DNA from 3 places in the Streptococcus sp. HMSC065C01 genome. Region 1 is predicted to be linked to each of the others. Evidence: predicted binding sites of a transcription regulator. Region 1 holds the regulator's gene; each other region holds the start of a gene.

Region 1 (10,294 bases):
CAATGCTTGATACTCGTTTTGTACGTAACACTGAACGTTTCGTAGGTCAAGAATTTGATGCTAAAATCAAAGAAGTAGATCCAAAAGAAAACCGCTTTATCCTTTCACGTCGTGAAGTTGTTGAAGCTGAATCAGCTGCAGCACGCGCAGAAGTATTTGGTAAATTGAACGTTGGTGATGTTGTAACTGGTAAAGTTGCACGTATCACAAGCTTCGGTGCTTTCATCGACCTTGGTGGTGTTGATGGATTGGTTCACTTGACAGAATTGTCACACGAACGCAACGTATCACCTAAATCAGTAGTAACTGTTGGTGAAGAAATCCAAGTGAAAGTTCTTGACTTGAACGAAGAAGAAGGTCGTGTATCACTTTCATTGAAAGCTACAACACCTGGACCTTGGGATGGCGTTGAACAAAAATTGGCTGCTGGTGATGTTATCGAAGGAACTGTTAAACGTTTGACTGACTTCGGTGCATTCGTTGAAGTATTGCCAGGTATCGACGGACTTGTACACATCTCACAAATTTCACACAAACGTGTTGAAAATCCAAAAGATGTTCTTAAAGTTGGACAAGAAGTAACTGTTAAAGTTCTTGAAGTAAATGCTGCAGATGAACGTGTATCACTTTCTATCAAAGCTCTTGAAGAACGTCCAGCTCAAGAAGAAGGCGAAAAACAAGAAAAACGTCAATCTCGTCCACGTCGTCCAAAACAAGAAAAACGCGACTTTGATCTTCCAGAAACTCAAACTGGATTCTCAATGGCTGACTTGTTTGGCGATATCGAATTGTAATATTCAAAAGAGGCTGGGACAAAAGTCCTAGCCTCTCAATTATTTTTGGTTTGTCGAGCAAGACGCAGTGGTTGAGCGAGCTCTACTACACTGGTTTCATCAGCTTTTACAGCCCTACTCAACTGTGCGGAGGTGTGACGACGAAATCGAATTCTAACGAATGACCAATTTCTGTCCCACTCTCTATTTTACTTGTAAAATTTTTGAAAATTTGATATACTATAACAGTTGCCACCCTTAGTGTAATGGATATCACGTAAGATTCCGGTTCTTGAGATGGGGGTTCGATTCCCTCAGGGTGGAAAGAAGAAAAGGTTGAGTGTTCTCAGCCTTTTATTTTTTTATTCAATTAAAAAAGACTCTCGAAATTTGAGAGTCTTTTCCAATCAGATTAGTTTTTTGATGCTTCTTGGAATTCAGGGTTTTTCCATGCTTCATCAATAATTGCTTTCAATTCTTTAGCAGAAGCGTGCATTTTTTGAAGTTCTGCATCATTCAATGGAATGTTTACTGGACGTACAATACCGTGTGCTCCAACAACAGCTGGTTGACCGATAAAGACATCATTGATTCCATATTGACCTTCTTGGAATACTGAAAGTGGAAGAACCGCATTTTCATCATCAAGAATAGCCTTAGTGATACGAGCAAGGGCAACAGCGATACCGTAGTATGTAGCACCTTTTTTGTTGATGATGGTGTAAGCCGCGTCACGAACACCTTCGAACAATTCAATCAATTCAGATTCTTGAACGTTTTGAGTGTCTTTAAGGAATTCTTCAAGGTTTACACCAGCGATGTTAGCGTGTGACCATACAGCGAATTCTGAGTCACCGTGTTCACCCATGATGTAGGCGTGTACTGAACGAGCATCCACATCCAATTTTTCAGCCAAAGCTTGACGGAAACGAGCAGAGTCAAGTGAAGTACCTGAACCGATAACGCGTTCTTTAGGGAATCCAGAGAATTTCCATGTAGAGTATGTCAATACGTCAACTGGGTTAGCAGCTACGAGGAAGATTCCGTTAAATCCTGATTCAACAACTTGTGTTACGATTGATTTGTTGATCGCAAGGTTTTTACCAACAAGATCAAGACGAGTTTCACCTGGTTTTTGAGGAGCACCTGCAGTAATTACAACAAGATCAGCGTCTGCACAGTCAGCGTACTCAGCCGCATAGATCTTCTTAGGTGAAGTGAAGGCAAGGGCGTGGCTAAGGTCAAGCGCATCTCCGACAGCTTTTTCGTGCAATTGAGGAATTTCGATAATTCCAAGCTCTTGTGCAATTCCTTGGTTAACAAGTGCAAAAGCGTAAGATGAACCTACAGCACCGTCACCGACAAGGATAACTTTTTTGTGTTGTTTAGTCAAAGTCATGAGTCTAAACGTCTCCTTCATTTTTTTTTGAGATAGATTCTCATACGTCTTCATTCTACCACTTTTGAAAGTCTTTGTCATCTGATACAGTATGAATCCTTGATGTAAACGTTTTTACGTTTGTGTTCCTAAGAAGAAAAATAGGCTAAAATGTGTTATAATAGTATGGTGAATTAAGTAAAGAGAGGCATTTTTTGAATGCAGGATAAGAATCTAATTGATGTGAATTTAACATCAGAAATGAAGACGAGTTTTATCGATTATGCCATGAGTGTTATCGTTGCTCGTGCCCTACCTGATGTTCGTGATGGTTTGAAACCTGTTCACCGTCGTATTTTGTACGGAATGAATGAATTGGGTGTTACACCAGATAAACCACATAAGAAGTCAGCCCGTATTACAGGGGATGTTATGGGTAAATACCACCCACACGGGGATTCCTCTATTTATGAAGCCATGGTTCGGATGGCGCAATGGTGGAGTTATCGGTACATGTTAGTGGATGGTCATGGAAACTTTGGTTCTATGGACGGTGATGGCGCCGCTGCACAACGGTATACAGAAGCCCGTATGAGTAAGATTGCTCTTGAAATGTTGCGGGATATCAATAAAAATACAGTTGATTTCGTTGATAACTATGATGCCAGTGAGCGCGAACCTTTGGTCTTACCTGCACGTTTCCCTAACCTTCTCGTCAATGGTGCTACTGGGATTGCTGTTGGGATGGCTACAAATATTCCTCCTCACAATCTGGGAGAAACCATTGACGCAGTGAAGCTGATGATGGATAATCCTGAGGTGACGACCCGTGAACTTATGGAAGTTCTTCCTGGTCCAGATTTCCCGACAGGTGCTTTGGTCATGGGGAAATCAGGTATCCACAAAGCCTATGAAACAGGGAAAGGCTCGATCGTTCTTCGTTCTCGTACAGAGATTGAAGTGACCAAGAGTGGCCGTGAACGGATTGTTGTCACTGAGTTCCCTTATATGGTCAATAAAACCAAGGTTCACGAGCACATCGTTCGCTTGGTGCAAGAAAAACGGATCGAAGGGATTACAGCTGTACGTGATGAATCAAACCGTGAAGGGGTTCGTTTTGTGATTGAGGTCCGCCGAGATGCTTCGGCTAACGTTATTTTGAACAACCTCTTTAAGATGACGCAAATGCAAACCAATTTTGGATTCAATATGTTGGCGATCCAAAGTGGTGTTCCAAAGATTCTTTCTCTTCGCCAAATTTTAGGGGCTTATATTGAGCACCAGAAAGAAGTGGTGACTCGCCGGACCATCTTTGATAAAGAAAAAGCGGAAGCACGTGCCCATATTTTAGAAGGTTTGCTCATTGCTTTGGATCACATCGATGAAGTGATCCGGATCATCCGCAATAGCCAGACAGATGCTGAAGCACAGGCTGAATTGATGGCGAAGTTCAAGCTTTCTGAACGTCAAAGTCAAGCCATTTTGGACATGCGTCTTCGTCGTTTGACCGGTTTGGAACGAGACAAGATCCAAAGTGAATACGATGATTTGGTTGCCTTGATTGCTGATTTAGCTGATATTTTAGCGAAACCAGAGCGTGTAGCTACTATTATCAAGGAAGAATTGGAAGAAGTCAAGCGCAAGTTTGGAGATGCTCGTCGGACTGAGTTGATGGTTGGTGAAGTCCTTTCTCTTGAAGATGAGGACTTGATTGAAGAAACAGATGTCTTGATCACCCTTTCTAACAAAGGCTACATCAAACGTTTGGACCAAGCAGAATTTACTGTGCAAAAACGTGGTGGACGTGGGGTTCAAGGAACTGGTGTGAAAGATGATGATTTTGTCCGTGAACTGGTATCTACGAGCACTCATGACCATCTGCTCTTCTTTACCAATAAGGGGCGTGTTTACCGTCTAAAAGGCTATGAGATTCCAGAATATGGTCGGACAGCCAAAGGATTGCCAATCGTCAATCTCTTAAAATTAGACGAAGGTGAATCGATTCAGACCATCATCAATGTGGAGCAAGACCGCAGTGACGAAGCTTATCTCTTCTTTACGACGCGACAAGGATTGGTCAAGAGGACCAATGTAGCTGAATTTTCAAATATTCGACAGAACGGTCTCAAAGCTCTGAATCTGCGTGATGAGGATGAATTGATCAATGTTTTCCTTACAGATGGTAATGCTGATGTTATTATCGGTACCAAGTATGGTTATTCTGTCCGCTTTAATGAGGCTGTAGTCCGCAATATGGGACGTTCTGCCACTGGTGTACGTGGTGTGAATCTCCGTGAAGGAGACAAGGTTGTTGGAGCTAGTGTCGTTACCGATCAAGATGAAGTATTGATTATTACTGAAAAAGGCTATGGTAAGCGCACAATGGCTAGCGAGTACCCAACTAAGGGCCGTGGCGGTAAAGGGATTAAAACTGCCAATATTACAGAGAAAAATGGTCCATTGGCTGGTCTTTTAACCATTAAAGGTGATGAAGATCTGATGATCATTACCGATACCGGTGTCATGATCCGCACAAGTGTTGGGAATATCTCTCAAACGGGTCGTTCAACTCAGGGTGTGAAAGTCATGAGACTGGATCAGGATGCGAAAATTGTGACCTTTACAACAGTCCAACCCGAAGAAAAAGATGAAGAAGTAGTGGAAGAAAACGAATAGATAAGGGGACAGCATGTCACGCAAAAGAAAAAAGAAAAAGAGTTTACGCAATACTCTTATCAACATCGTTGCAACACTTTTGATTATTCTCTCGCTTCTCTTGATTTTCAATGCTCCGATCCGAAACATGATTATGGTTTGGCATACCAACCAATACCAGGTTAGCAAGGTCGATAAAAAAACCATTGATAAGAATAAAGAAGTGAAGACGAGCTTTGATTTCCAACATGTCCAGTCACTTTCGACGGAAGCCGTCATCAATGCCCAATGGCAAGCTCAAAAGCTACCAGTAATTGGGGGGATTTCGATTCCTGAATTAAACATGAACCTTCCGATCTTTAAGGGGCTTGAAAATGTAGCCCTCTACTACGGAGCAGGGACCATGAAGGAAAACCAAGTCATGGGGCAAGGCAATTATTCTCTTGCTAGTCACCACGTGTTTGGTCTAACTGGAGCAAATGCCATGTTATTCTCACCATTAGAGAAAGCCAAGGCGGGTATGAAGATCTACATCACGGATAAAGAAAAAATCTATACTTATGTCATCTCGTCTGTTGAGACAGTGACTCCAGACCGTGTAGATGTCATTCAAGATCGTGAAGGTGTCAATGAGATCACCTTGGTGACTTGTGAGGATGCTGCAGCGACTTACCGTACGATTGTAAAAGGAAATTTGGAAACCTCTGTTGACTATGACAAGGCTCCAAAAGACATCCTGGATTCATTCAGCAAGTCTTATAATCAAATGCAACTTTAAGAAAATAAAGCCCAAGGCAGAGATGCCAGGGCTTTTTCTATGTAGGAAGCTAGGAGAAATTCTTGTAAAATTGTAAGAGATTGGTAATATTATGTAAGGAATTTGTCATAATATTAAGGGAAAATCAGTATATAATAGAGGAGAAAGAGTATGATAAGGAGGTAGAATAGTGACAAAAGAGCGAATTTATCATCTCTTACATCATTTCTACAATCTCTTAGTAAATGATTTTCCACGAAATGGTTTAATTACGAAAGGAATCTACGAAGTAGAGCAAGTCTACCAAGCTTTAGAAGCCATTCCTCAGAGTCAGGAGTACTTGATCCGCTGTGAAATTCAACAGTTTTTAAAGGAGCTTGAACAAGTTCAAACAGGTTATCAGATTCGCTTTAATAAAGATGAAGTCTTAGTGTTAGATGACTTGAAACAAGAAATTGCCTGTAAATAATGAAAGGTTGTCGTTTTCTCCATTTATTGCGAATTAATAAGTGAGGAGGAAATTATGTACGACATATCATTTATTGAACCATCTTTGCTTCCTAGAGAACGTTTGGTTTCTGAAGGAGTGGATAAGCTGAGTCATCAAGAATTGTTATCCATTCTCTTACGGACAGGCAATAAGAAAAAAAGTGTTTATGAGATTGCACAAGGTCTTTTGAGCTCAGTTAATAGTTTAAAGGAGTTAAGTCAATTAACCCTAGAGGAGCTACAGGAAATCTCTGGCATTGGCCGGGTGAAGGCCATCGAACTTCAGGCTGTGATTGAGTTTGGACGAAGGATTCATAAAGACGAATTGATGAGTTCCGAACAGATCATGAGCAGTCAGAAATTGGCACATAAAATTCAACAGGAAATCGGCCATAAGAAACAGGAACACCTGGTTGCCCTCTATTTGAATACGCAGAATGAAATTATTCATCAACAGACCATTTTTATTGGAACCGTGAATCGAAGTATTGCGGAGCCACGTGAAATCCTGCATTATGCACTAAAGCACATGGCAACCTCTATCATCTTGGCTCACAATCATCCATCTGGTGCCGTATTTCCAAGTAAAAATGATGATGAAGTAACACATCGAGTCTTAGAGGCCTGTGAAGTGATGGGTTTAACCCTATTAGATCACTTGATTGTATCTGAAGAAAACTATTATAGTTACCGTGAAGAGACAGATTATTTGGTATAAAAAAGAGAGTGGGACAGAAATCAGTAATTCGTTAGAATTCGATTTCGTCGTCCCACCTCCGCACAGTTGAGTAGGGCTGTAAAAGCTGATGAAATCAGCGTAGTAGAGCCCACTCAACCACTGCGTCTTGCTCGACAATCCAAAAATAATTGAGAGGCTAGGACTTTTGTCCCAGCCTCTTTTCTTGTTAATGTATAAATCTTTATTCTTCGTTTTTTCGCATGAAATAAAGGAGTGTTTGCAATTCACTGGTGAGATCGACATATTGGACGACGACGTCTTTAGGAACTGTCAGATGGACCGGAGAAAAGCTTAGAATTCCTTTGACACCGGCATCTACTAAAAGACTAGCCACTTCCTGCGCTTTAATACTTGGGACAGTTAAAATTGCTGTTTGAATGCCTTCTTTTTTGAGATTCTCTTTGATCGTAGAAATCCCATAAATGGGGATCCCATCCTTACTTTTGGTATTAATCAGTTCATGATCATCTAGATCAAATGCCATGACAATTTTCATCTTATTGCGTTCATGGAAGCGATAGTTGAGAAGCGCACTTCCCATATTTCCGATCCCCACAATAGCGACATTGGTAATGGCATTATCATTTAAGAGATCGGCAAAGAAGTTCATCAGTTTTTTTACGTCATAACCAAATCCCCGTCTTCCTAATTCACCAAAATAAGAAAAATCTCGGCGAACGGTAGCAGAGTCAATCCCAATTGCATCAGCAATTTGCTTTGAATTGGCGCGCTCTATTTTTTCAGAGTTAAAGCGTTTAAAAATGCGGTAGTAGAGCGATAAGCGTTTTGCTGTTGCGCGTGGAATTGGAGTATTTTTATCATGTTTCACAATATCACAACCTTTCCCTCTTATTGTATAGGAAGATTGTGAAAAAATCAACTATCTAGAATCGTTTTTCAAAAATATTTTCGTCTAAAGAAAAAGCTGATGGCGATGGGAGAGTTCCATCAGCATCAGCTTAGTTTTCAGCTTGTTCTACCTTTTTCAGATAAGCATAGAGCCCATCGACCCGTCCTGTATAGGGGAGCTTTTCCCCCTTGTATTCAATGGATACGATTGAGTAAGAGTCAGGCAGGGTTACACAGCCTGAAAAAGCTAGGATACAGGCTGCAAGGTCAGGATAAGTAGTCGTTCGTTCTACTTGGTAAGCATCGATATAAGTTAAGGTTACCATATTAGACCTCTGTTTTGTTGAAAATTTCTCTTTCGACAAGACTATCCATTAGGAAATAGAATTTTTGTTGGATGATATCATTCTCTGGATTTTTAAAGATATTAACCAGGCGAAGTCCAGACTTGTCAGTAATATTGATCTTAAAACCTGTCAAATCTTTATTGAAAATGATTTTAAGTAGGAAGCCTTCGCCGCTATTTGGAACGACTTCGAGCAAACGATTTAACTCGTAATTTCCAACTTTTGTAACAGCGAATGTATTGTCACGTAAGGTATATTTTTTAACATTTGGGTGTAGACTATAGGTATATTTGCAGTCTTTCAATGAAACACTTGTTTCAAAAGCCATATTGTTCTCCTATGATAAAATTTCTTTAAGTTTTGAGAGGAAGTCTTGAACCTCCTCTACGGTATTGAGTTCTGAAAAACTAATTCGAAGGGATTCTTTTAGGCGTGAGCTATCTTTTCCATAGAGTGCCTCAAGGACATGGCTGGGTTGAACTGTACCGGCGGTACAAGCAGAACCTGTAGAGACAGAAATTCCAGCAAGATCGAGTCGCATCAATAATACATCATTTTGGACACCCGGAAAGCCAAGGTTCCAAACAAATGGAAGATGATCGTCATTCGCATTTACGTAGTAGTCGTAGTCTGTTAAACCATTAACTAGTTCTTGGCCAAGTTTTTGAACCTGGTTGAAATTTTCTTCTTGATGAAGTGTAGCTTGCTGAAGCGCGGTTGCCATCCCGACAATAGAAATGAGATTTTCCGTACTGGCTCTCATCTTACTTTCCTGATCCCCACCATGTAAAAGATTATCAAAATCTGGGGAGGTTGCATAAAGGAAACCGACGCCCTTTGGTCCATGGAATTTGTGGGCAGAAGCACTGAGAAAATCAATTCCCAACTCTTCAGGATAGACAGGGACCTTTCCGATTGCTTGGACAGCATCAACGTGAAAGGCAGCTGGATGATCTTTTAAGAGTTCTCCGATTTCTTTAATCGGAAGAAGATCGCCTGTCTCGTTATTGGCAAACATGGTAGAGACAAGAATGGTATCCGGTCTAAGAGCCGCCTTGATATCACTAGCCTTAATGCGTCCATCTCTTGGTTGGACGATCGTAACTTCAAATCCGAAACGTTCTACAAGATATTCGATGGGTTCAAGAACCGCATGGTGTTCCAAAGCGGTCGTAATGATGTGTTTGCCATCTGCTTGGTGTTTCAAGCAGTAGCCTTTTATAACGGTATTATTACTTTCTGATCCACCTGAAGTGAAGAAAATACGATTTGGAAGAGTATGGAGAGACTGAGCAATTTGCTCGCGAGATTCTCGGAGAAGTTTACTAGCCATCCGTCCATGAGCATGAAGGCTCGATGGATTTCCAAAAGTGGTCTTCATAGTTTCAGACATTTTATCAATGACTTCAGGTAGAAGGGGAGTTGTTGCGGCATTATCAAAATATATCACATTAAGACCTTATTTCTTATGGTAGGCAAATAGAGGACTAACAGGTTTTCTTTCTTGAATGCGAACAATAGCTTCAGCGATCAGTTCGCTAGCTGTCAGATAGTTAATATTTTTTGGTGTTGGTCCATTTGGAGCAACAGAATCGGTTACTAAGATTTCTTTGATCGGAGCTTGGTCTAATAATTCAACAGCTCCTTTTACAAATAAACCATGGCTTGATACAGCATAAATTTCAGTAGCACCTTCGCGTTCGACGATTTTCGCAGCTTCTGAGAATGTCTTACCAGTATTGAGGATATCGTCAATCAAGATCGCTTTCTTATCTTTGACATCCCCGATAATATAGCCATAATCACGGTTTGCATCATCTTGCTCGTAATCAATGATCGCAATCGGTGCATCAAGATATTCCGCTAAACTACGAGCCCGTTTGACACCTGAATTTTTAGGACTGACGACGACGACATCAGGACCAGTTAGACCTTTGTTGATGTAGTGCTCTGCAAAAAGTGGAATGGTAAAGAGGTTATCCACGGCAATATCGAAGAAACCTTGAACCTGCACTGCATGGAGATCCAGTGTGACGACACGATCCACCCCAGCTTTGACCAACATGTTTGCGACGAGTTTAGCAGTGATTGGTTCACGAGGAGCAGCAGTCCGGTCTTGGCGAGCATAACCGAAGTAAGGCATGACCACATTGACAGTATTTGCGCTGGCCCGTTGGCAAGCATCTACCATAATTAACAGTTCCATCAAGTGATTGTTGACAGGGAAACTGGTTGATTGAATGATATAAATATCATATCCACGAACACTTTCCTCAATATTGACTTGGATTTCACCATCTGAGAATT
Region 2 (10,294 bases), on a different contig from region 1:
CCAAATCATGCTGTGCACTTCTTTGGCTTGTCCTTTAACCACTTTCACCAAGCTATAGGTGATAAATCCAGCAGCGATCCCTTGTGTAATCGAGTAGCTGAAGCCCATAAAGATAGAGGTGAAGAAAGCAGGAACTGCTTCTGACATATCTTCCCAATGGATATTTTTCAAGCCACTCAACATCATGATCCCAACAACAATCAAAATTGGGGCTGTAGCAGCGGTCGGTACAATCGCCAACAAAGGACTAAAGAGACTTGAAATAGCAAAACAGATCGCTACAACCAAGGCTGTCAAACCAGTGCGTCCACCAGCTCCAATACCAGCTGCAGATTCAACATACGTCGTTACGTTTGAAGTTCCTGCAATAGCTCCGACTGAAGTCGCTACAAGGTCTGAATAGAGGGCCTTATCTAATTTCGCTGATTGATGGTTTTCCCCATTTGTCGCAACAATCCCAACTTTTTCACCCGTACCGATTAAAGTTCCGATTGTATCAAAAATATCAGTCAAGGAGAAGGCTAAGATGGCCATTAAGGTCTCAGGCAAACGAGACATATTGGAAATCAAAGAACCCAATCCTTTCGATCCTAAAGCTTGACCAAAGATCTTGCCTAAATCATTAAAGGCAGCTCCTAGATGATTACTTGCAAAGTCGATTTTAGTGATATCAACCACATGGATGAGAATTCCAAGCACAGTCGTTGCTAAGATAGAAAGGATAATCCCTCCCTTAATCCCTTTGACAACAAAGAAAATAGTAATCGCAAGACCAACAAGAGCCAAGAGGACAGCCGGATTGTTAAAATCAACCAATCCAGGAACAGCAGATGCATTGGCTGAGATCGTTGCATTCGCCTTATCTGCTCCTTCTCCAACCACTGTATAGGTATGAGGGTCAATCGTGAATTTCAAAAATCCCGCATTCTTAATTCCAACATAGGCCAAGAAAATCCCGATCCCAGCTGAAATAGCAGAGCGAAGAGCGGTCGGAATCGATTCGATGATCATCTTCCGAACATTTGTCAATGTGATAATCAATGAGATCACACCACAAATGAAGACCATTCCCAAAGCTTCCTGCCATGAGTAGCCCATACCAAATACAACGGTAAAGGTAAAGAAGGCATTCAAGCCCATCCCAGGTGCTTGTGCATAAGGTAAATTGGCATAAAAAGCCATCATCAAGGTTCCGACAACGGATCCAATAATCGTTGCAAGGAAGACTCCTTGAGCTGGCATACCTGTTTGTGACAACATTTGAGGGTTTACGAAGAGGATATAACTCATCGCAAAAAAGGTTGTCAAACCAGCAAGAACCTCTGTTCGAACAGTGGTTCCATGTTCTGAAAGTTTAAAAAACTTATCCATTTCAGAATAAACTCCTTTTTCATCATTCTCGCTCCCAATCAATTTGCGAACGTTATTTCTATTTTACCAAAAGATCTTTCGCCTTTCAAGAAATCCTACTTCTCTTCTCGATTTTTGAGCGCTTTTCCGATTTTTCTGATATAATGGTCTCATTCTTCTCGAAAGGAACTGAAATATGCATAAAAAGATGATCGCTCTAGATCTAGACGGCACTCTCTTAAATTCCGAAAGCAAATTGAGCGACTTTACCATTGATACGATAAAAAAAATTAGTGCTCTTGGCCATAAAGTCATTATTACAACAGGCCGCCCCTACCGTATGGCACATACCTATTACAAACAACTAGAGCTAGATACTCCGATGATCAATTTTAACGGCTCCCTTACGCATCTACCTGAGAAAAAATGGGGGGATGAACAATGTTTGACTTTAGATAAAAAATACCTGCTAGATATGGTCGCTAACCGGGATACCATCCAAGCGGACTTTATAGCAGGCGAATACCGCAATAAATTCTTTATTACCGATCCAAATGAGCACGTTGCAGACCCTAAATTATTCGGTATTGAATCTTTCCAACCAGAAAATCAATTCAATCCCGAGCGGGTAACGAGCGACCCAAACTGTATCCTCTTTCAAACGAAAGCGGAAGACAAATATGCTCTGGCAGATGAAATGAATCGGCATTATGACTACAATCTGTCTATCAATACTTGGGGTGGTCCCTTAAATATTTTGGAATGCAATCCAAAAAATGTGACCAAAGCATCCGCTCTAACCTACCTTCTGGATAAACTCAATATGGATCAGAAGGATTTGATTGCCTTTGGAGATGAGCACAATGATACTGAGATGCTAGCTCTTGCTGGTTATGGATACGCCATGAAAAATGCCAGCTCCATCCTTCTCCCCTATGCAGACTCCATCACTGATTTCACGAATAATGAAGATGGTGTCGCGCGCCAACTCATTCAATTATTCTTATAAAACTAACAGACATGAGTTATCCCCTCATGTCTTTTTCTGCGCCAAATCCTTAATCGGTTAATCAATACCGCCCCTTTTTTCCATTTTTTTCATTGCCTCGTCATCTGGTTTGTGATATTATTAACATAGTTATTAAAGAAGCGCTTTCAAAAATTTTAAACCGCTTCTCGTTCACTTAAGGAGGAACAAAATGAAAGCTGTTGTTGTAAATCCAGAAGGTACTGGTGTTGAAATCGTTGCAAACAAAGACATGCGTCCACTTGAAACAGGGGAAGCTCTTGTTCAAATCGAATACTGTGGTGTCTGCCACACTGACTTGCACGTTGCTCACGGAGACTTCGGTAAAGTTCCAGGCCGTGTTCTTGGACACGAAGGAATCGGTATTGTTAAAGAAGTTGCTCCAGATGTCAAGAGCCTAAAAGTTGGGGATCGTGTCAGTGTCGCATGGTTCTTCGAAGGATGTGGAACTTGTGAATACTGTACAACTGGTCGTGAAACTCTTTGCCGTACTGTAAAAAATGCTGGTTACTCTGTTGATGGAGGGATGGCTGAACAATGTATCGTTACTGCAGATTACGCAGTGAAAGTACCTGAAGGATTAGATCCAGCCCAAGCATCTTCTATTACGTGTGCAGGTGTTACCACTTATAAAGCCATCAAAGAAGCCAAAGCTGAACCAGGACAATGGATTGTTATCTATGGAGCTGGTGGACTAGGAAACTTGGCTGTTCAATATGCTAAGAAAGTCTTCAACGCACATGTCATCGCTGTCGATATCAACAATGATAAACTAGAATTGGCGAAAGAAGTTGGTGCAGACTTTGTCATCAACGGTCGCGAAGTTGAAGATGTCCCAGGATTGATTAAAGAAAAAACAAATGGTGGAGCTCACTCTGCTGTCGTAACAGCTGTTTCTAAAGTAGCTTTCAACCAAGCAGTAGATTCTGTTCGTGCAGGCGGCCGCGTGGTTGCAGTTGGTCTTCCTTCTGAAATGATGGATCTCAGCATTGTGAAAACTGTATTAGATGGTATCCAAGTCATTGGTTCTCTTGTAGGAACTCGTAAAGACTTGGAAGAAGCCTTCCAATTTGGTGCAGAAGGCTTGGTAGTCCCTGTCGTTCAAAAACGTCCAGTAGAAGATGCTGTCAAAGTCTTTGACGAAATGGAAGCCGGAACCATTCAAGGACGTATGGTACTTGACTTTACAAACTAAACAACTGAACCTACAGGACTAGCCCAACTGGGCTAGTCTTTTTGAGTGCTCTCAATCACTCTCATATACAATTTGTTATATATTTATTTTTGTTTTCGAGAATATCGTTTGATTCTCGGAAACTTTTCATTGAGAACAAAATCCTATAAAACATATCTATTATTGATTTTTTAAGCATCAACAAGTAATAAACAAAATTCATTCAAGAGCATTCTTTTTCTATCTAACGATGATTTAATATAATAAATCAATGTTTTTACATCGAGATTTTGATAGAAAAATTGACTTAAGTGTGGAAACGATTTATAATAAAGTAGCTTAAAGTTTTCTTAAACTGAAAGTCAAACAAATTTTATAAGGAGGAATGTCAATAATGAGTATTGGTATCATTATTGCTAGCCACGGTGAATTTGCAGCTGGAATCCACCAATCCGGCTCGATGATCTTTGGGGATCAAGAGAAAGTTCAAGTGGTTACGTTCATGCCAAGTGAAGGCCCGGATGATCTCTATGCTAAATTTAATGCAGCTGTTGCCGCATTTGATGCAGAAGATGAAGTCTTGGTTTTGGCTGACCTTTGGAGTGGTTCTCCATTTAACCAAGCAAGTCGCGTCATGGGAGAAAATCCAGATCGTAAATTTGCGATCATCACAGGATTGAACCTTCCGATGTTGATTCAAGCTTATACAGAACGTTTGATGGATGCAAATGCCGGCGTTGATCAAGTCGCTGCAAACATCATCAAGGAAGCAAAAGACGGTGTCAAAGCCCTTCCAGAAGAATTGAATCCTGTTGAAGAAGCTAGTACTGCCGCTGCTGCTCCTGTAGCCCAAGCTGCTATTCCAGAAGGAACGGTTATCGGAGATGGAAAACTCAAGATTAACCTTGCCCGCTTAGATACACGTCTTCTTCATGGACAAGTCGCAACTGCTTGGACACCTGATTCAAAAGCCGATCGGATCATTGTTGCTTCAGATTCTGTTGCCAAAGATGAACTCCGTAAGGAATTGATCAAACAAGCGGCACCAAATGGTGTGAAAGCAAACGTTGTCCCAATTCAAAAATTGATCGACGTTGCTAAAGATCCACGTTTTGGAAATACCCATGCTTTGATCTTATTTGAAACACCTCAAGATGCTCTTCGCGCCATCGAAGGTGGTGTTCCGATTAAAACCTTGAACGTTGGTTCAATGGCCCACTCAACTGGTAAAACCATGGTTAACAATGTGTTGTCAATGGATAAAGATGATGTGGCTACATTTGAAAAAATGCGTGATCTTGGAGTTGAATTTGACGTCCGTAAAGTGCCAAATGACTCTAAGAAAGATTTGTTTGACTTAATTAACAAAGCTAACGTTCAATAATCGATTACTTACGAAAGGATTTTAAACATGTCTATTATTTCTATGGTATTAGTGGTCGTTGTTGCCTTCTTAGCAGGTCTTGAAGGTATCCTTGACCAATTCCAATTCCACCAACCCCTTGTTGCTTGTACCTTAATCGGTTTGGTAACAGGTAACTTGACTGCTGGCATTATGCTTGGTGGTTCACTTCAATTTATTGCACTTGGCTGGGCAAACATTGGTGCCGCAGTTGCACCCGATGCTGCCCTTGCATCTGTCGCTGCTGCCATCATCATGGTACTTGGGGGAGACTTCAGTACAAAAGGAATCGCTGTCGCTCAAGGTGTCGCTATTCCACTTGCAGTTGCTGGTCTTTTCTTGACCATGATCGTCCGTACCCTTTCCGTTGGTTTGGTTCACACTGCCGACGCTGCTGCTAGAAAAGGGGATATCAAAGGTGTAGAACGCGCTCACTTTGTGGCCCTTCTTCTTCAAGGTCTTCGTATCGCCATTCCTGCAGCCCTCTTGTTGATGATTCCTGCTGAAACTGTCAAAACTGCTCTTGAACAAATGCCAAAATGGCTCTCTGATGGAATGCAAATCGGTGGTGGTATGGTTGTAGCCGTTGGTTATGCCATGGTTATCAACATGATGGCGAGCCGTGAAGTATGGCCATTCTTTGCCATCGGTTTTGCTCTTGCAGCCGTTAGCCAATTAACTTTGATCGCTCTTGGAGCAATTGGTGTTGCCCTTGCCTTGATCTACCTTACTCTTTCTAAGAAAGGTGGCAATGGAGGTGGCGGTGCCGCTACTTCTAACGATCCAATTGGCGACATTCTCGAAGACTATTAAGAAAGGTGTGACACTATCATGACTGAAAAATTACAATTATCTAAATCAGATCGTCAAAAAGTTTGGTGGCGTTCAACCTTCTTGCAAGGTTCTTGGAACTATGAACGGATGCAAAACTTGGGTTGGGCATACTCATTGATCCCAGCTATCAAAAAACTCTACACAAAGAAAGAAGACCAAGCGGCTGCTCTTGAGCGTCACATGGAATTCTTTAACACTCACCCATACGTTGCCGCTCCTATCATCGGGGTAACGCTTGCTCTTGAAGAAGAAAGAGCAAACGGTGCTGCTATTGACGATGCTGCTATCCAAGGGGTTAAAATTGGTATGATGGGTCCTTTGGCGGGTATCGGAGATCCAGTCTTCTGGTTTACAGTACGTCCAATTCTTGGGGCTCTTGGTGCATCACTTGCTGCGTCTGGTAACATCCTTGGCCCACTCATCTTCTTTATCGCATGGAATGCGATTCGTATGGCCTTCTTGTGGTACACGCAAGAACTTGGCTACAAAGCAGGTTCTGAAATTACCAAAGATATGTCTGGTGGGATCTTGCAAGACATCACTAAAGGGGCTTCTATCCTTGGGATGTTCATCCTCGCTGTCTTGGTAGAACGTTGGGTATCTATTAAATTCGTCTTCAATGTTTCTTCTGTCAAATTAGACGACAAAGCTTATATCCACTGGGATAAACTTCCTGAAGGATACAAGGGTATCCAAGAAGCCTTCGCTCAAGTTGGTTCAGGTCTATCTCAAACACCTGAAAAAGTTACAACTTTCCAACAAAACTTGGATTCATTGATTCCTGGTTTGATGGGATTGCTTCTTACTTTCGCTTGTATGTGGTTGCTTAAGAAGAAAGTATCTCCAATCACTATCATCATCGCCCTCTTTGTAATCGGTGTCTTGGCACACGTTGCTGGCTTGATGTAAGCAAAGATCAACAAAAAAGAAGGTTTCGACCTTCTTTTTATTATGATATAATGGAATGAATAGCAATACAGGAGGATCTCATGGCTCAATCATTGAATAAAACCGTTGAATTCCATACTACAGGGGTTTCTTACCTTGGAGTGGGGGGAAAGGTTGGAAAAATCCTAGTCGGGAATGCCGCTTTTGAATTTTATGCGGATGCTAATGTTGAAGACTACATCCAAATTCCCTGGCAAGAAATCGATCAAATCGGAGCCAATGTATCCGGACGTAAAATTAGCCGCCATTTTGAAATCTATACTAGAGAATCAAAATTTCTCTTTGCTTCAAAAGACTCTGGAAAAATTTTAAAGATTGCTCGGGAACATCTAGGAAATGATAAAATTGTCAAACTTCCTACATTGATCCAAACCATCACGGCTAAAATTAAAAATCTATTTGCAAAATAGGATCTTTTCTTGTATAATAGACGCAAACGGATAAGTAAGTTAAGAGGCTCTTTCAGAAAGTCTGCGGTTGCTGCGAGCAGATAGAAATCTTAATTGAAATTCTACCGTTTCTTTAAAATACAATATTGAATCAAGTGCACACCTGTGAAGTTGGATGGAACCGTGGCTCTGCCACTCCAACACTCTAACAGGTGTGTTTTTTGTTAAAGGAGAAGCTATGTTAGATATTAAACGGATTCGTACAGACTTTGATGCGGTTGCTAAAAAATTGGCAACACGTGGCGTAGATGCAGCTATTTTGAATGAAATGAAAGAAATCGATGCCAAACGTCGAGATATCTTAGTCAAAGTAGAAAATCTCAAAGCAGAGCGTAACACTGTATCTGCTGAAATCGCACAAGCTAAACGCAACAAGGAAAATGCAGATGATAAGATTGCTGCCATGCAAACCCTCTCTGCTGAAGTCAAAGCCCTGGATACAGAATTGGCTGAAATCGATGCAAAATTAACTGAATTCACTACTACCCTTCCAAACATCCCTGCTGATAGTGTCCCTGTTGGAGCAGATGAGGATGACAATGTTGAGGTTCGTCGTTGGGGAACACCGCGCGAATTTGGCTTTGAACCAAAAGCTCACTGGGATTTAGGTGAAGACCTTGGTATCCTTGACTGGGAACGCGGGGCTAAAGTCACTGGTGCTCGTTTCCTCTTCTACAAAGGACTTGGAGCTCGCTTAGAACGTGCTATCTACAACTTCATGTTGGATGAACATGGCAAGGAAGGCTACACTGAAGTCATCCCTCCTTACATGGTCAACCATGATTCTATGTTTGGTACTGGTCAATATCCAAAATTCAAGGAAGATACTTTTGAACTTAGCGATACCAATTATGTCCTCATTCCAACAGCTGAAGTTCCTTTGACAAACTACTATCGCGATGAAATTCTTGATGGGAAAGATCTTCCAATCTACTTCACCGCTATGAGTCCATCTTTCCGTTCAGAAGCTGGTTCAGCCGGTCGTGATACCCGTGGCTTGATCCGTTTGCACCAATTCCATAAGGTTGAAATGGTGAAATTTGCCAAACCAGAAGAATCATATGATGAATTGGAAAAAATGGTTGTCAATGCTGAAAATATCCTTCAAAAACTCAACCTTCCATACCGTGTGGTAGCTCTCTCAACGGGAGACATGGGCTTCTCAGCTGCCAAGACTTATGACTTGGAAGTATGGATTCCAGCGCAAAACACCTACCGTGAAATCTCAAGCTGTTCTAATACAGAAGATTTCCAAGCTCGCCGTGCGCAAATCCGCTACCGTGATGAAGCAGATGGCAAGGTAAAACTCCTTCACACTTTGAACGGTTCAGGGTTAGCTGTCGGACGTACCGTCGCTGCTATTCTTGAAAACTACCAAAACGAAGACGGTTCTGTGACCATTCCAGAAGTCCTTCGCCCATACATGGGTGGCGCAGAAGTCATCGCACCAAAATAAAGTTTAAAAAAACTGAGTCTTGCAAATTGCAAGCTCAGTTTTTTAATATTTACGAAAACGTTGGTAGCGTTGCTCTAGAAGCTCTTCGAGAGGTAAAGCTTGTAAAACCTTTAACTCTTCCTGTAATTCCTTCTTCACTTGAGCCAGTAGTTCCCCATTCGAAAATCCATGCTCGGGAATCACCTTATCGACAATTTCCATATTTAACAATTCGTGAGAAGTAATCCTCATCAACTCTGCTGCTTCCATGGCACGGCTTCCATCTTTCCAAAGAATAGAGGCAAAACCTTCTGGACTCAAGACCGCATAGATGGAATTTTCAAGCATCCAGACCTTATCTGCCACAGCAAGAGCCAAGGCACCACCAGAGCCACCTTCTCCGATGATAATCGCGATAATTGGAACTTTTAGATCACTCATTTCCATGAGGTTGCGGGCAATGGCTTCCCCTTGTCCTCGTTCTTCAGCACCAACACCAGGATAAGCACCCGCTGTATTGATAAAGGTCACAACTGGACGACCAAATTTCTCCGCTTGCTTCATGAGGCGCAAAGCTTTTCGATAGCCTTCTGGATGGGGTTGCCCAAAATTACGTTTTAGATTATCCTGAAGATTTTTTCCTTTTTGGATCCCAACGACTGTAACCGTTTGATCGCCTAATCGTCCAATCCCACCAATCACCGCACCATCATCACGGAAGTTTCGATCTCCATGTAATTCGATAAAATCATCAAAAATTCCTTGAGCAAAATCAAGCGCAGTCAATCTTCCTTGGTCACGTGCCTCTTTAATAATCTGTGTTATTTTACTCATGTTTACCTCCATGAAGGGCCAATAATTGTCCAACTGTTGCTCGGATTTGGCTTCTCTCCACGATCAAGTCTACAAATCCATGTTCTTGTAGAAATTCTGCTTTTTGGAAATCATCTGGCAATTGTTCACGTACAGTAGACTCAATCACGCGTCGACCAGCAAACCCGACCAAGGCCTGACTCTCTGCCATGATAATATCACCTTCCATAGCAAATGAAGCCGTTACCCCACCGGTTGTCGGATCTGTCAATACCGTCAAATAGAATAATTTTTCTTTAGAATGACGTTGAACAGCCGCAGAAATTTTTGCCATTTGCATCAAACTCACGATTCCTTCTTGCATCCGAGCACCACCGGAAGCGGTAAAAAGAACAACTGGCAATTTTTCTTTTGTCGCAAATTCAAATAAACGAGTAATTTTTTCGCCTACTACAGAACCCATTGAAGCCATGATAAAGTTGGAATCCATGATCCCAAGCGCAACTTTTTGCCCTTTAATCAAGGCAGCTCCAGTCAGGACAGCTTCATCCAGTCCTGTCATTTCCCGCACTGCTGCTAGTTTCTTCTTATAATTTGGGAAATTCAAAGGATCTGTCGTTTCGATTCCTGTAAACATTTCTTCAAAGCTAGCTGGATCCACTGTCAGCGCCAAGCGTTCTTTAGCAGAAATACGGAAGGTATAGCCACAATTCGGGCAGACACGCTCACTACCTAAATCCTTTTGGTAAATGGTATGTTTACAACCTGGGCATTGTGAAAATAGTTCATCAGGAACTTCAGGTTTTGGCTGAGGCTCCTTCCAGGCTGACCTATTCGGATTGATCCGAATATATTTATCTTT
Region 3 (10,294 bases), on a different contig from region 1:
CCATAAAAGAGGTCAACTGTAAAAGGGTAGGGACTATTCTTCACCCGCTGTGACAGCTGTCTCTAGAGAAAAAGAAAAGAACCTCTATGAGGTTCTATATTCTTTATTAAACGCGTTCTACTTTACCAGATTTCAATGCACGAGCTGAAGCCCAAACTTTTTTAGGTTTACCATCGATAAGGACAGTTACTTTTTGAAGGTTTGGTTTTACGGCACGTTTTGTTTGGTTCATAGCGTGTGAACGGTTGTTACCTGATACAGTCTTACGACCTGTGAAATAACATACTTTAGCCATTTCTGTGTTTCCTCCTATTAGATCTAATATAACGGATGTGCTAGCACCACATACCGTACTATATTACCAAAAAAAATCTCTCTTGGCAAGCTTTTGGCCAAAGTTTTTCATTTCCGACTTAAGAAAACGAATTCGCTCCGACATAGATAATTTCCAGATTTCCTAAGGAAACATCGCCCGTAATGTAGAAATCCTTGCTTGTCAGAGCACTTGGATTTTCCTGATGTTGGATCGCTGAGAGGGAATTATCCACATTTACATGGACACGCCAATCACTTGGTACATAGAGACTCAAACTTCCAAGGGAAACATCGACAACAAACTGAGCAGATGGACCCTCGATGCGGCAATTGTCAAAATACACCGATGCTTCGCCCATACTCACATCTGCACTTCCGCGGGTAAAGTGTTGGTCATTGAGATATTTTGTCACTGTTGAAAAAGTGACATCAATGTCATTGCCATCCGACTTACTCATGGACCCAGCAGAATAGGAAGCTAGGCGGGCTTTTGTTTTCTTAGAGGGTTTAAACAAAATGTTGAGCCCAATCACAGCGAGAATTGAGGAAAGGATGACAACTGAATTTGAAATTGGGAGGAAATGGTATTGCCCATTGAGACAAAAGAGGGCTAAAAGTCCATAGATGAAGCCCCAACCAAAATGGCGTTTTAAGAAACTAGAGAGGGACAGGACGGCAAGCAAGGTAACCCAAGCTAAGGTCCAGATGCTGATGTCCCATTTTACAAAATAGCCCTGTAAAAGGATTAAGGCTGCTAAAAGGATTAAGAATACTCCGATTAATTTTTTTCTCATGATATTACCTCATTTCATTTAGTCGTTCTTTTAAGAGTTGATAGTAGCGTCTGGATACGTGAACCTGCTTATGGGTCTGATAGAAATTGACCGTGCTGGTTCCTGAAAAAGACTTTTCCAGAGAATAGATCTGCTTGGCGTTGACAATGGTGGATTTGGATATCCGACAAAAGGCGATGGGAAGCAGCTCCTCCAACTCATAGAGCTTCTGCTTGACCTCATAGGCTTCGTCCTTGGTGTGCCCAAAAATCTTCTCCCCGTCCGTCTCAAAAAAGAGGATCGATGCCACATCCAGAAAATACTCACTTCGATCCTTGTAAAAGGCCAAAGGAGCAACCTTTTGTTCGAGGATTCTCTCTTGCAGCTGGGTCAACTCCGGGGTCAAGCGCGGAGCTCGAATCAAGATCTCAGGCTCATCCATTGATGGATCCAATTCGATTCTAACTTTCATAAAACTCCTTTCCCAACGTTTTGATAGTACCATTATAACAGCTGTTGAAAACAAAACAAGAGCTTTTCAGTAAGTGGCACGTTTTCCCCATCAAGAGGTAGTTTTGGAGAAGTAAAAAAGCTGATCAAGTGACCAGCCCTCCTTTATTTATTGCTTTCCTTGTCCGGTAAAAGAAAACTAAGACCCAGGCAAGCTAGCACACCTGCTGTGATGACCAGACCATTTGAAACCGGCAGGACATCGTAAATCGCATTTGCGATCATAAATGCGATCAAGGCGCAGATAACACTTGCCTTGTAATCTTTTTTCAAGAGATTTTCAAGTGTAAAGAATGCAAATAAGAGAACAGGAAATAGGGGCCAGATGTTCACATCGAGCTTTGGAAAACCAACCATTCCCATTGTGACAATCACAAAAGCAGCCAAAATAAATCCCAGTCCAAGTAGTTTTTTCATCATCATATACCTCATTTTCAATATTCGGAAGTACTTCTTCCTTTGATGATTCTATGATAGCAGAGAGCCCCTAAAGCAACAAGGACTTTTGACTAAGTGGTCAAAAACGGCGCCTATGCGGTCAAAAAAAGGAGCGAGACCGAACGAATATGTGATAACCATCATTCGTCGTCTCGCTCCTTCAAAGCAGATTTTTTCTATGCCGATTGCAGGGATCGAACCTGTGACCTACGCGTTACGAGTGCGTTGCTCTACCAACTGAGCTAAATCGGCGATTACCTTCTTAGTATAGCACTCTGATAGCGGATGTCAAGCACTTTTAGTTGATCTTTTTTATCAGAATCTGACATGGATTCTGCGGATCCCATAGTTGCGGAAAAATTTCTAATTTTTTAAAACCAAGACTGCGATAAAAGACATTTGTTCGGTCATAATCTTTATTTGAACCTTCTGCGACTGTTTTGACCTGTAGGTAGTCCACTTGTTTGACTGCTTCTCTTTCTATAGTCGTAATTAATTTCCTTCCAATTCCTTGACCTTGGAATGATTTTTTCACGCCTAGACAGTCAATTTCAGCACAATCTTCACTCGAATATGATAAACTTATAAACCCTACTACATCACTTTCTTGATAAGCAGCCCAAACTCGTAAATCCTTAGCTCCTTCAATGTAGGCTTGCGTGCTTTCTGGTATTCCAAACCATTCTGGCAAATCCCTTAAAATCTCAGCGACACCTGCCATTTTTTGATCTTCACCCTTGACTTCTTTAATTACAAACATCATAAGTTCCTTTCTTGATTTTAGTCTTACTTTACCTCTTACGAACCAGCACTTTCGTAGGCATCCAATCCCCTGTCCCAAAGTTTGAGGGAAATAACAAAGAAAACAAGGGAAATCAGAATCAAACCACCAATATTAAAGAGTCCATCCTTGTCCTGCAAGAAATAGCTGGCAGGATAGTAGGCCGTAAAGGCGAAAGGTACAATAAAGCTAATTAACCAACGAAGGAGCGAATTGTAAATAGAAATAGGATACTTGGCAAAATCATTAAACATATAGAAAATGTAAATCATGGCACCTGACTGCTTGGTCCAAAAAGCGATGCTGGCTGTAGCAATTTTCAAGGAAGTATAAATCAAGGTCGCAAAAGGAATACAAACTAGAAAAATCAGGAATTTTGGAAGAGTCCAAGCAATGCTAGTCGCCGTTGTCGCTAGTAAAATTCCACCGACCAAAAGTTCACCCAAGGCATCAATCTGAAAGGTCTCAACGAGGATGTGAAAGAGAGGATTGATAGGACGAGTCAGATACTTGTCAAACTCCCCTTTTCGAACTAGTCGTTGACCTAAAGCCCATAGATTGTCAAAAAAGAGATGATCTAGTCCCTTTGGAATTAAGGAAAATCCATAGATAAAGGCAATTTCTTGAAAAGTCCAACCTTCTAGGGAGGGAATGTGTTGAAAGATGACATTGAGAAACAAGAGGTTCAGGCCTTGAGTCAGAAAGACTCCCAACACACCAACCACAAAATCTACCTTGTATTCCATGATTTGCTTGATGTACTGTCTGATAAAAATCAGATGCATGCGTTGATATTTTTTCATCCTAACCTCCCTGAATGGTGATAAATGACTGGACTCGTTTCCAAATCAACTGAGACAAGCCCACCATCACTATAAGCCAGAAAAGCTGAAGCAAAAGTGCTTGAAGAATCTGACTAGCATCGTATTTCCCAACAATAATCATGACCGGAGTGTAAATTAAGGATGAGAAAGGTAAGAAGGACAGAATATCTGAAATGACCTTTGGAAAGAAAGCCAAGGGAATCAAACTACCAGACATAAAGGCCACTATGGAAGTCTTAAGTAGGTTGGAACCCCAAAGATTTTTAAATACAAAGGCTGAAAATCCAAAGCAGATATTAAAGAAAAAGTTAATCAGATAGGCCAGCGTTAAGCTAAAAAGATAAAGGGTAGTTAGTCCCAGCACTTCTACAATCCCTTGCCCAGATAAGATTTTCATCAAAACAATGACACTTAAAAATGGCAGTCCAACAGAGATAAAAATCAACCACTTGGAACCAAGCTCCGTAAAGAGGTAAGAAGCCGCAAAATGCACTGGTCGCAACAAGCGCATGATAATGGAACCATCCTTGACCTCATCACCAATCATAAAGGAAGAATCCGACCTAGTCAGAAGATTAGTCACAAAACTCATGATGATGTAGAGGGTGATATCTGCCATACTGAAGCCCTGAATCAAAGGCTCCTGGGAGGAATCAAAGACAGCCTTCCATAGATAAAAAGCCACAAAAGCACCCATGACATCGCCAATCCGATAAAGAATAAAGTTGACTCGATAGCTAATCAACTCCTGAATCCCTGCATTGATAAAGGGTTTATAACGTCTCCACAATTTGACCATCTTAGAGCTCCTTTCGATAGAAGCGACGGATAATATCTTCAATATCCGTATCTACCATCTTCAAATCACGGACCTCAAAATCAGATAAGGTTTGCTTGATAATATCGGCCGACTGGTAGCGGGAACTATCGAATTCAATATTGAGAGTATTTCCTTGTCTATCAATGGACATATCAGGCAAGCCCTCATAATGAGAGACTAGATGATTTTGACCTGGCGTCAGGTCAAAGGAGAGAGTCTTCATCTTGCCAAAGGTCTCCTTGAGCTGGCTAACCGTTCCATCAAAAATCTCTTGCCCCTTATCAATCATAAAAATCCGATCACAGAGTTGCTCAATATCACTCAAATCATGAGTAGTCAAGAGAATAGTTGTCTCTTCCTCCTGATTAATCTGGGTAATGGCCCGACGAATGTTGTCCTTGACCGACACATCCAAACCAATAGTCGGTTCATCTAAAAAGAGAACTTTGGGATTGTGAAGCAAGGAAGCCGCAATATCCGCCCGCATCCGTTGACCTAGTGAAAGAGTCCGCACAGGATCCTTGATAAATTCCTTCAAATCCAAAACTTCATTCAAAAAGTCCATGCGCTTATGGAAAAGCGAGTCCGGTACATCATAGATCTCTTTCAAAACCGTGTAGGTCTCTTGCAAAGCCAAATCCCACCATAGCTGGGTGCGTTGTCCGAAAACGACTCCAATATCCTTGACATAATCTTGGCGATTATCCTGGGGAATCTTGCCGTTAATCCGACAAAAGCCAGATGTGGGCTTCAAAATTCCTGTCAGCATTTTGATGGTGGTTGACTTCCCAGCACCATTTGCCCCGATAAATCCTAAAATCTGCCCTTTTGGAACTTCAAAAGTTAAATCCTTGACCGCTTCAAAGGTCTGCTTTTCAGGATGAATAAAGGAGCGCAAGGCTCCCTTTAACCCCGGCTCCTTAACTGTCTTCACAAAATTTTTCCGAAGATGTTGCACTTCTATCATTGCCATATCTATCTCCTAAAATCTGCCTTTTTTTCAACATAAGGAAAGAAAGCCCTAATAACACCCTATTATAGTGCAAATGTCTAAGGAAAACAAGTGTTAATTTATATCGAAAATTTTTATCCCTAAGAAAAGATAAAAAGGTGATGCTGCATCACCTACCTCTACCAAGTTAAGTCTTCAATCATGCTTCTTACTTGTGAATCAAGAGTCTTATCCTTCTTCAGTTCTCCAACCAAAGTCTGAATCTGCCGGACTAGATTTGGATCATTGTCATTATAGCATCGATGAAGCATCCAGATGTTATGCACAGTTGGACTTTTTAGAACTGACTCCAACAATAAATCCTCATAGCCTTGATGATAAAACTTCTCCACAAAGTGTACCAATTCACCTGGAGAACCAAAATCAACTTCTGGGTGGTTAGCAATGAGTTCTAATATGGGGGCAACCAAATCAAAGGGTTGAGGGGAAGCCTCCATGGCATCTACAATCTCGTCTGCCAACTCAAATTCTTGGTCTTCAGTAATTGCATCATGCAAAGCAACTAACATATCATCTTTAGTAAGCATCTGATTCTCCTTTTCAACTGTTCCATATCATTATTCGTTTTCGAACTTTTTCTTCACTCATCAAACCTTGTTTGTAAGTAGTTTTCAAACTCCTTTTGGGATAAATCACTAGGAAGTTCAAACATATACTCATATCCTTCATCACAAAAGGAAACATTCTCTTCAGGTGGAAACCATTTCCGAAGCCAGATGATATAGGAGGCATAATCTTGTAACCTGTTCGTTGAATCAAAGTAATCAATCACAAAAACATTTTTCTTGCTACTCAGTGAACTTTCCAAAGTAAGCTGAGGACTTTGATAATCCCAAGAAAGCGAGTAAGCTTTTTCAGGATTCGTCCTTTCTCTGATCAAAATACCTGGGAATTTTCCTCTCAAAGCAGTACAAAAGGCTTGTAAATCTAGGAATATGGGGCCTTTACTCTCAATAAAGACAAAATCAGCAGTACTCATCAGTCTCTCTCCTTCTTTTTAAAACTGAAAACAGACTTAACCATCAATGGCAAAATTCTCCAGACTCTCAAATGCCTGCCCCTGATAGTCAAAAGAAAAGATATGAATATCATCAAAAGTTTGATCGCAGAAAGTAACGGTTTGTCTTTCTGGCTCGATGATGGGTTTACCCAATTTTTCAGTAGCTTCTTCATCTGTGAAATACCCATAAAATTCTTGTAAATGAGGCAGTATAAATGCAAGAATACGGTAAAGATTTTTATGGTAATTGGCTGCAAGCAACTGAGCTTCCATCTCAAAGTTTCCACTTGGTTTTTCTTCCCAAGCTACAAGAACATCATCTACTTCATGTAGGTAGGCTTGCAAGGACTGATCGAATATCATGGCTATTTTTCCTTCAATTCTATTTGTAATAACAGAAAATAAAATCACATAGATTGAACTAAATGATTACCTAGATGTAACTTTCATAATTCTTTTCACACTCTTATCTTTGTCAACTAGAAAGCAATCTGGAAAAGTCATCTGTCCCCATTTTTTATAATCAAAACTTGAATCAAAATGATTGATTAAGATTCCTAGCAAATTTCCATGAGAACTCAGTAAAATGGTTTTATCTGAATACCTTTCTTCCAAGTCCTCAAATAAATCTAAAATTCTATTTAATGCTTCTCGATTGGACTCGCCTCCAATAAGAGATTTATCTGGATTTTGCCATAAATATTGAATTGTTTTTTCAAACTCAGTATCTTCAATAAATCTTGAGGATAATTTTCGCTCTCGTAACCGATTATCAAGAACTATTTTATCAAATTGAATTGGCGAGCTATTAATCGTTTCAAATGCTCGTTTATAAGGACTAGAAAAATAATAATCAATATTAAAAGAATTCAAAAAATCTAACTGATTAAGAGATGAAAATCCTTTTTCTGACAAAGTTCTATTAAAATCATCACTTGAAAATCTTGAATGAGCATGTCTAAGTAAAATATAAGAATTATTCATAAGTCATTACCTTTCAATTATTATCATCAGTCTCAATGGATTTTTAAGCCCTCAATTATTCTCTAAAAATTCTTTAATACGAGAAACAATAGCATCGCTTTGATAATGATAGAGGTCGTGAGGCGCATCCATATAGTCGACTTGAATATTCGACTGGTCGCTTGCAAATCTCTCTGCATAACGTTGCCACTCTGATTGGCTAAAGGTCGTGCCTTCACCGTTAGAAACCAGGAGTAAGGCTGGAATTTTCGGATTAATGCTAGATGGAACTTTCTTGGCATTTTCCTTTGCCAAACGGGATTCATGAAGCATGGCTTGTGACATCAACTGCTTATATGCTAGTAATTTATATTGTTGTCGTTCAGTTTCAGTCAGAGTTGGATTTTTTATATAAAAGGACTCAGGGAAATAGCGTAATAAGCCAATCTTACTGCTCCAATAGGCCACAGTAAGCAAGGCCTGATTATCCTTTAAATCTTCATAACTCGCTGGCAAGGCCCAATCCAGACCAATCAAAGCCTTCACTTCATTTGGATATTTCTCTTGCCAAGCAAGACTCTCTAAACTAGCCATAGAATGCGAAATAATCACATAAGGACCTGAAACATGAGCTTGCGCCAAAGCTTGACGGGTCTCAGAAAGGACCTCCATCACATCTCTTGAACGATCACTATCTTCACTAAAACCATATCCTGCTCGCTCCACGACAACAACTTTGTATTTTTTGGATAGGGAATCTGATAGATTCTTAAAGTCTAAAATAGGAGAGGCGATACCTGCACCGGAAAGAAAAACGATTGTTTCAGATCCTTCTCCTTTAACAGAGACATTCATTCGATGTCCATTGACTGTAACTTGTTTACCAATGGGTGTTAGAAGCTTACTTTCATTTCGTAAACTAAATTGATGAAAAACAAATGTAGCACCTAAAAAGAGCAGGAGAAAGCCACAAACGATCCAGCTAAACTGTTTAAATTTTTTCATAGGCATATTGTACAAAAATTAAATCCCGGAAGCAACTTTTCCCATACAAAAAAACAAGATCCACATGGGACCTTGCTTTCCTGTTTTCAATTAAGCTTTGCCTTCTGAACCGAATACGTCGATACGTTCTTCAACAGCTGCTGTAATTGCTTCGAAACCTGGTTTCAAGAATTTACGTGGGTCGAAGAGTTTCTTCTTATCGTATTCTGCTTCGTTTGCATCGTATTCACGTACGAATTGACGAGTAGCATTTGCAAATGCGATTTGGCATTCAGTGTTAACGTTAACTTTTGCAACACCAAGTTTGATAGCTGCTTGGATTTGATCGTCAGGGATACCTGATCCACCGTGCAATACGATTGGGAATCCTGGAACAGCTTCAGTCAATTTTTGCAAGTGGTCAAGGTGAAGACCTTTCCAGTTTGCTGGGTAAGGACCGTGGATGTTACCGATACCTGCAGCCAAGAAGTCGATTCCTGTAGCAACCATTGCTTTAGCGTCTTCGATTGGTGCCAATTCACCGTCACCGATGATACCGTCTTCTTCACCACCGATAGTACCAACTTCAGCTTCTACTGAGATACCTTTAGCATGAGCTTTTTCAACGACATCTTTCGCCAATTTAAGGTTTTCTTCAACTGGAAGGTGTGAACCGTCAAACATGATTGAAGTGTAACCAGCTTCGATACATTCAAGAGCATCGTCGTAGTGACCATGGTCAAGGTGAATAGCAACTGGTACAGTAATACCCATTGATTCTACAAGGTTTTCAATAAGGGCTTTACATACTTTGTAACCACCCATGTATTTAGCAGCACCCATAGAAGTTTGGATAAGTACTGGAGCTTTCTTAGCTTCTGCTGCACGCAAGATAGCTTGAGTCCACTCAAGGTTGTTTGTGTTAAATCCACCAACTGCATAACCATTGTCACGAGCTGCTTGGACAAATTTTTCTGCTGAAACGATTGCCATTTGTTATAGGCCTCCTATAAATTTTTGTGGGGTTAATCCCACTTACATTGTTTATTTTATCACTTTTTAGATGAAATTGCTAGCTTTTCCTGTAGCTTTAAGCGATTTCTTCCGATAAATAGGACGGAATCTCCTATCTCCTAAGACTCTCATCCTAGCAAACAAGTAAAAGAAGCTGGGACAAAAGTCCTAGCCTCTCAATTATTTTTGGTTTGTCGAGCAAGACGCAGTGGTTGAGCGAGCTCTACTACACTGGTTTCATCAGCTTTTACAGCCCTACTCAACTGTGCGGAGGTGTGACGACGAAATCGAATTCTAACGAATGACCAATTTCTGTCCCACTCTCTATTCTCTTCTTTAAAATTTTTTAGTGAAAGGAGAAAGGCAATCCCGCAAATCACAAGGAGTGCTGCTACAACCCATTGAGAATAGAAATAAGCAGCAAATAACTGACTGTCGGTAAATATTTTTCCAAGAAGTCCGTTTAGCACTCCCTCAAGAAAGGGAATATTCTCACACACTGCAAGGATTGACGCAAGAAAGAGTATACTGCCTGCTATCAGAAAAAGATGAAGAATCCATTTTTTGATTCTTTTTTCATCTCTGAGCAGATACTGAGAAGCAATCGCCACTAAAAAAATGAAAACATTCCATATGTTTAAGGCGATAAAATATCTAAAAGTATCCTTGTATGCGCCTATCCCCATCGCTAAAATCAGGATAGGACCGAAAAAATTAATGGCACTTCCCAATAGTACAAAAAGGCCATCGGCCAATACCAGATCCTTTTTCTTCATGTTCTCACCTCATCTCACACCTATTCTATCATAAAGTTTTGAAAAACAAAAAAAGACAGCCGAAGCTGTCTTGATTATCCGATG

The links. The regulator Rex, encoded in region 1, represses fermentation and respiration genes when NADH is low (regulators of the CRP and FNR family bind a similar motif). The targets are predictions, from matches to a motif close to TTGTGAANTANTTCACAA.
Region 2: a site for Rex is predicted at 2,469-2,486, ahead of adhP (alcohol dehydrogenase AdhP). Genes of this name have one in related genera too.
Region 3: a site for Rex is predicted at 9,461-9,478, ahead of HMPREF2918_RS10430 (class II fructose-bisphosphate aldolase). Genes of this name have one in related genera too.

What each region holds. Positions count from the first base shown of each region.
Region 1 is NZ_KV812837.1:88,403-98,696, forward strand. Features, by position in the region: gene rpsA (30S ribosomal protein S1) at 1-794, shown strand, start outside; tRNA gene HMPREF2918_RS03030 (tRNA-Arg) at 1,026-1,097, shown strand; gene HMPREF2918_RS03035 (L-lactate dehydrogenase) at 1,186-2,172, opposite strand; gene gyrA (DNA gyrase subunit A) at 2,371-4,827, shown strand; gene HMPREF2918_RS03045 (class A sortase) at 4,841-5,584, shown strand; gene HMPREF2918_RS03050 (hypothetical protein) at 5,754-6,032, shown strand; gene radC (RadC family protein) at 6,087-6,770, shown strand; gene HMPREF2918_RS03060 (redox-sensing transcriptional repressor Rex) at 6,973-7,620, opposite strand; gene HMPREF2918_RS03065 (DUF4649 family protein) at 7,751-7,966, opposite strand; gene HMPREF2918_RS03070 (DUF1831 domain-containing protein) at 7,968-8,315, opposite strand; gene HMPREF2918_RS03075 (cysteine desulfurase family protein) at 8,325-9,437, opposite strand; gene HMPREF2918_RS03080 (ribose-phosphate diphosphokinase) at 9,447-10,294, opposite strand, start outside.
Region 2 is NZ_KV812832.1:12,393-22,686, reverse strand. Features, by position in the region: gene HMPREF2918_RS01785 (NCS2 family permease) at 1-1,371, opposite strand, end outside; gene HMPREF2918_RS01780 (Cof-type HAD-IIB family hydrolase) at 1,547-2,359, shown strand; gene adhP (alcohol dehydrogenase AdhP) at 2,550-3,572, shown strand; gene HMPREF2918_RS01770 (PTS sugar transporter subunit IIB) at 3,946-4,935, shown strand; gene HMPREF2918_RS01765 (PTS mannose/fructose/sorbose transporter subunit IIC) at 4,963-5,766, shown strand; gene HMPREF2918_RS01760 (PTS system mannose/fructose/sorbose family transporter subunit IID) at 5,785-6,696, shown strand; gene HMPREF2918_RS01755 (DUF956 family protein) at 6,777-7,145, shown strand; gene serS (serine--tRNA ligase) at 7,363-8,640, shown strand; gene HMPREF2918_RS01745 (acetyl-CoA carboxylase carboxyl transferase subunit alpha) at 8,683-9,453, opposite strand; gene accD (acetyl-CoA carboxylase, carboxyltransferase subunit beta) at 9,446-10,294, opposite strand, start outside.
Region 3 is NZ_KV812860.1:33,665-43,958, forward strand. Features, by position in the region: gene rpmB (50S ribosomal protein L28) at 107-295, opposite strand; gene HMPREF2918_RS10365 (LiaF transmembrane domain-containing protein) at 414-1,109, opposite strand; gene HMPREF2918_RS10370 (LytTR family DNA-binding domain-containing protein) at 1,114-1,560, opposite strand; gene HMPREF2918_RS10375 (LiaF transmembrane domain-containing protein) at 1,704-2,015, opposite strand; tRNA gene HMPREF2918_RS10380 (tRNA-Thr) at 2,216-2,288, opposite strand; gene HMPREF2918_RS10385 (GNAT family N-acetyltransferase) at 2,335-2,796, opposite strand; gene HMPREF2918_RS10390 (ABC transporter permease) at 2,835-3,620, opposite strand; gene HMPREF2918_RS10395 (ABC transporter permease) at 3,622-4,440, opposite strand; gene HMPREF2918_RS10400 (ABC transporter ATP-binding protein) at 4,442-5,434, opposite strand; gene HMPREF2918_RS10405 (hypothetical protein) at 5,593-6,000, opposite strand; gene HMPREF2918_RS10410 (hypothetical protein) at 6,054-6,452, opposite strand; gene HMPREF2918_RS10415 (hypothetical protein) at 6,489-6,836, opposite strand; gene HMPREF2918_RS10420 (histidine phosphatase family protein) at 6,903-7,457, opposite strand; gene HMPREF2918_RS10425 (alpha/beta fold hydrolase) at 7,509-8,447, opposite strand; gene HMPREF2918_RS10430 (class II fructose-bisphosphate aldolase) at 8,532-9,413, opposite strand; gene HMPREF2918_RS10435 (hypothetical protein) at 9,611-10,210, opposite strand; tRNA gene HMPREF2918_RS10440 (tRNA-Leu) at 10,293-10,294, opposite strand, start outside.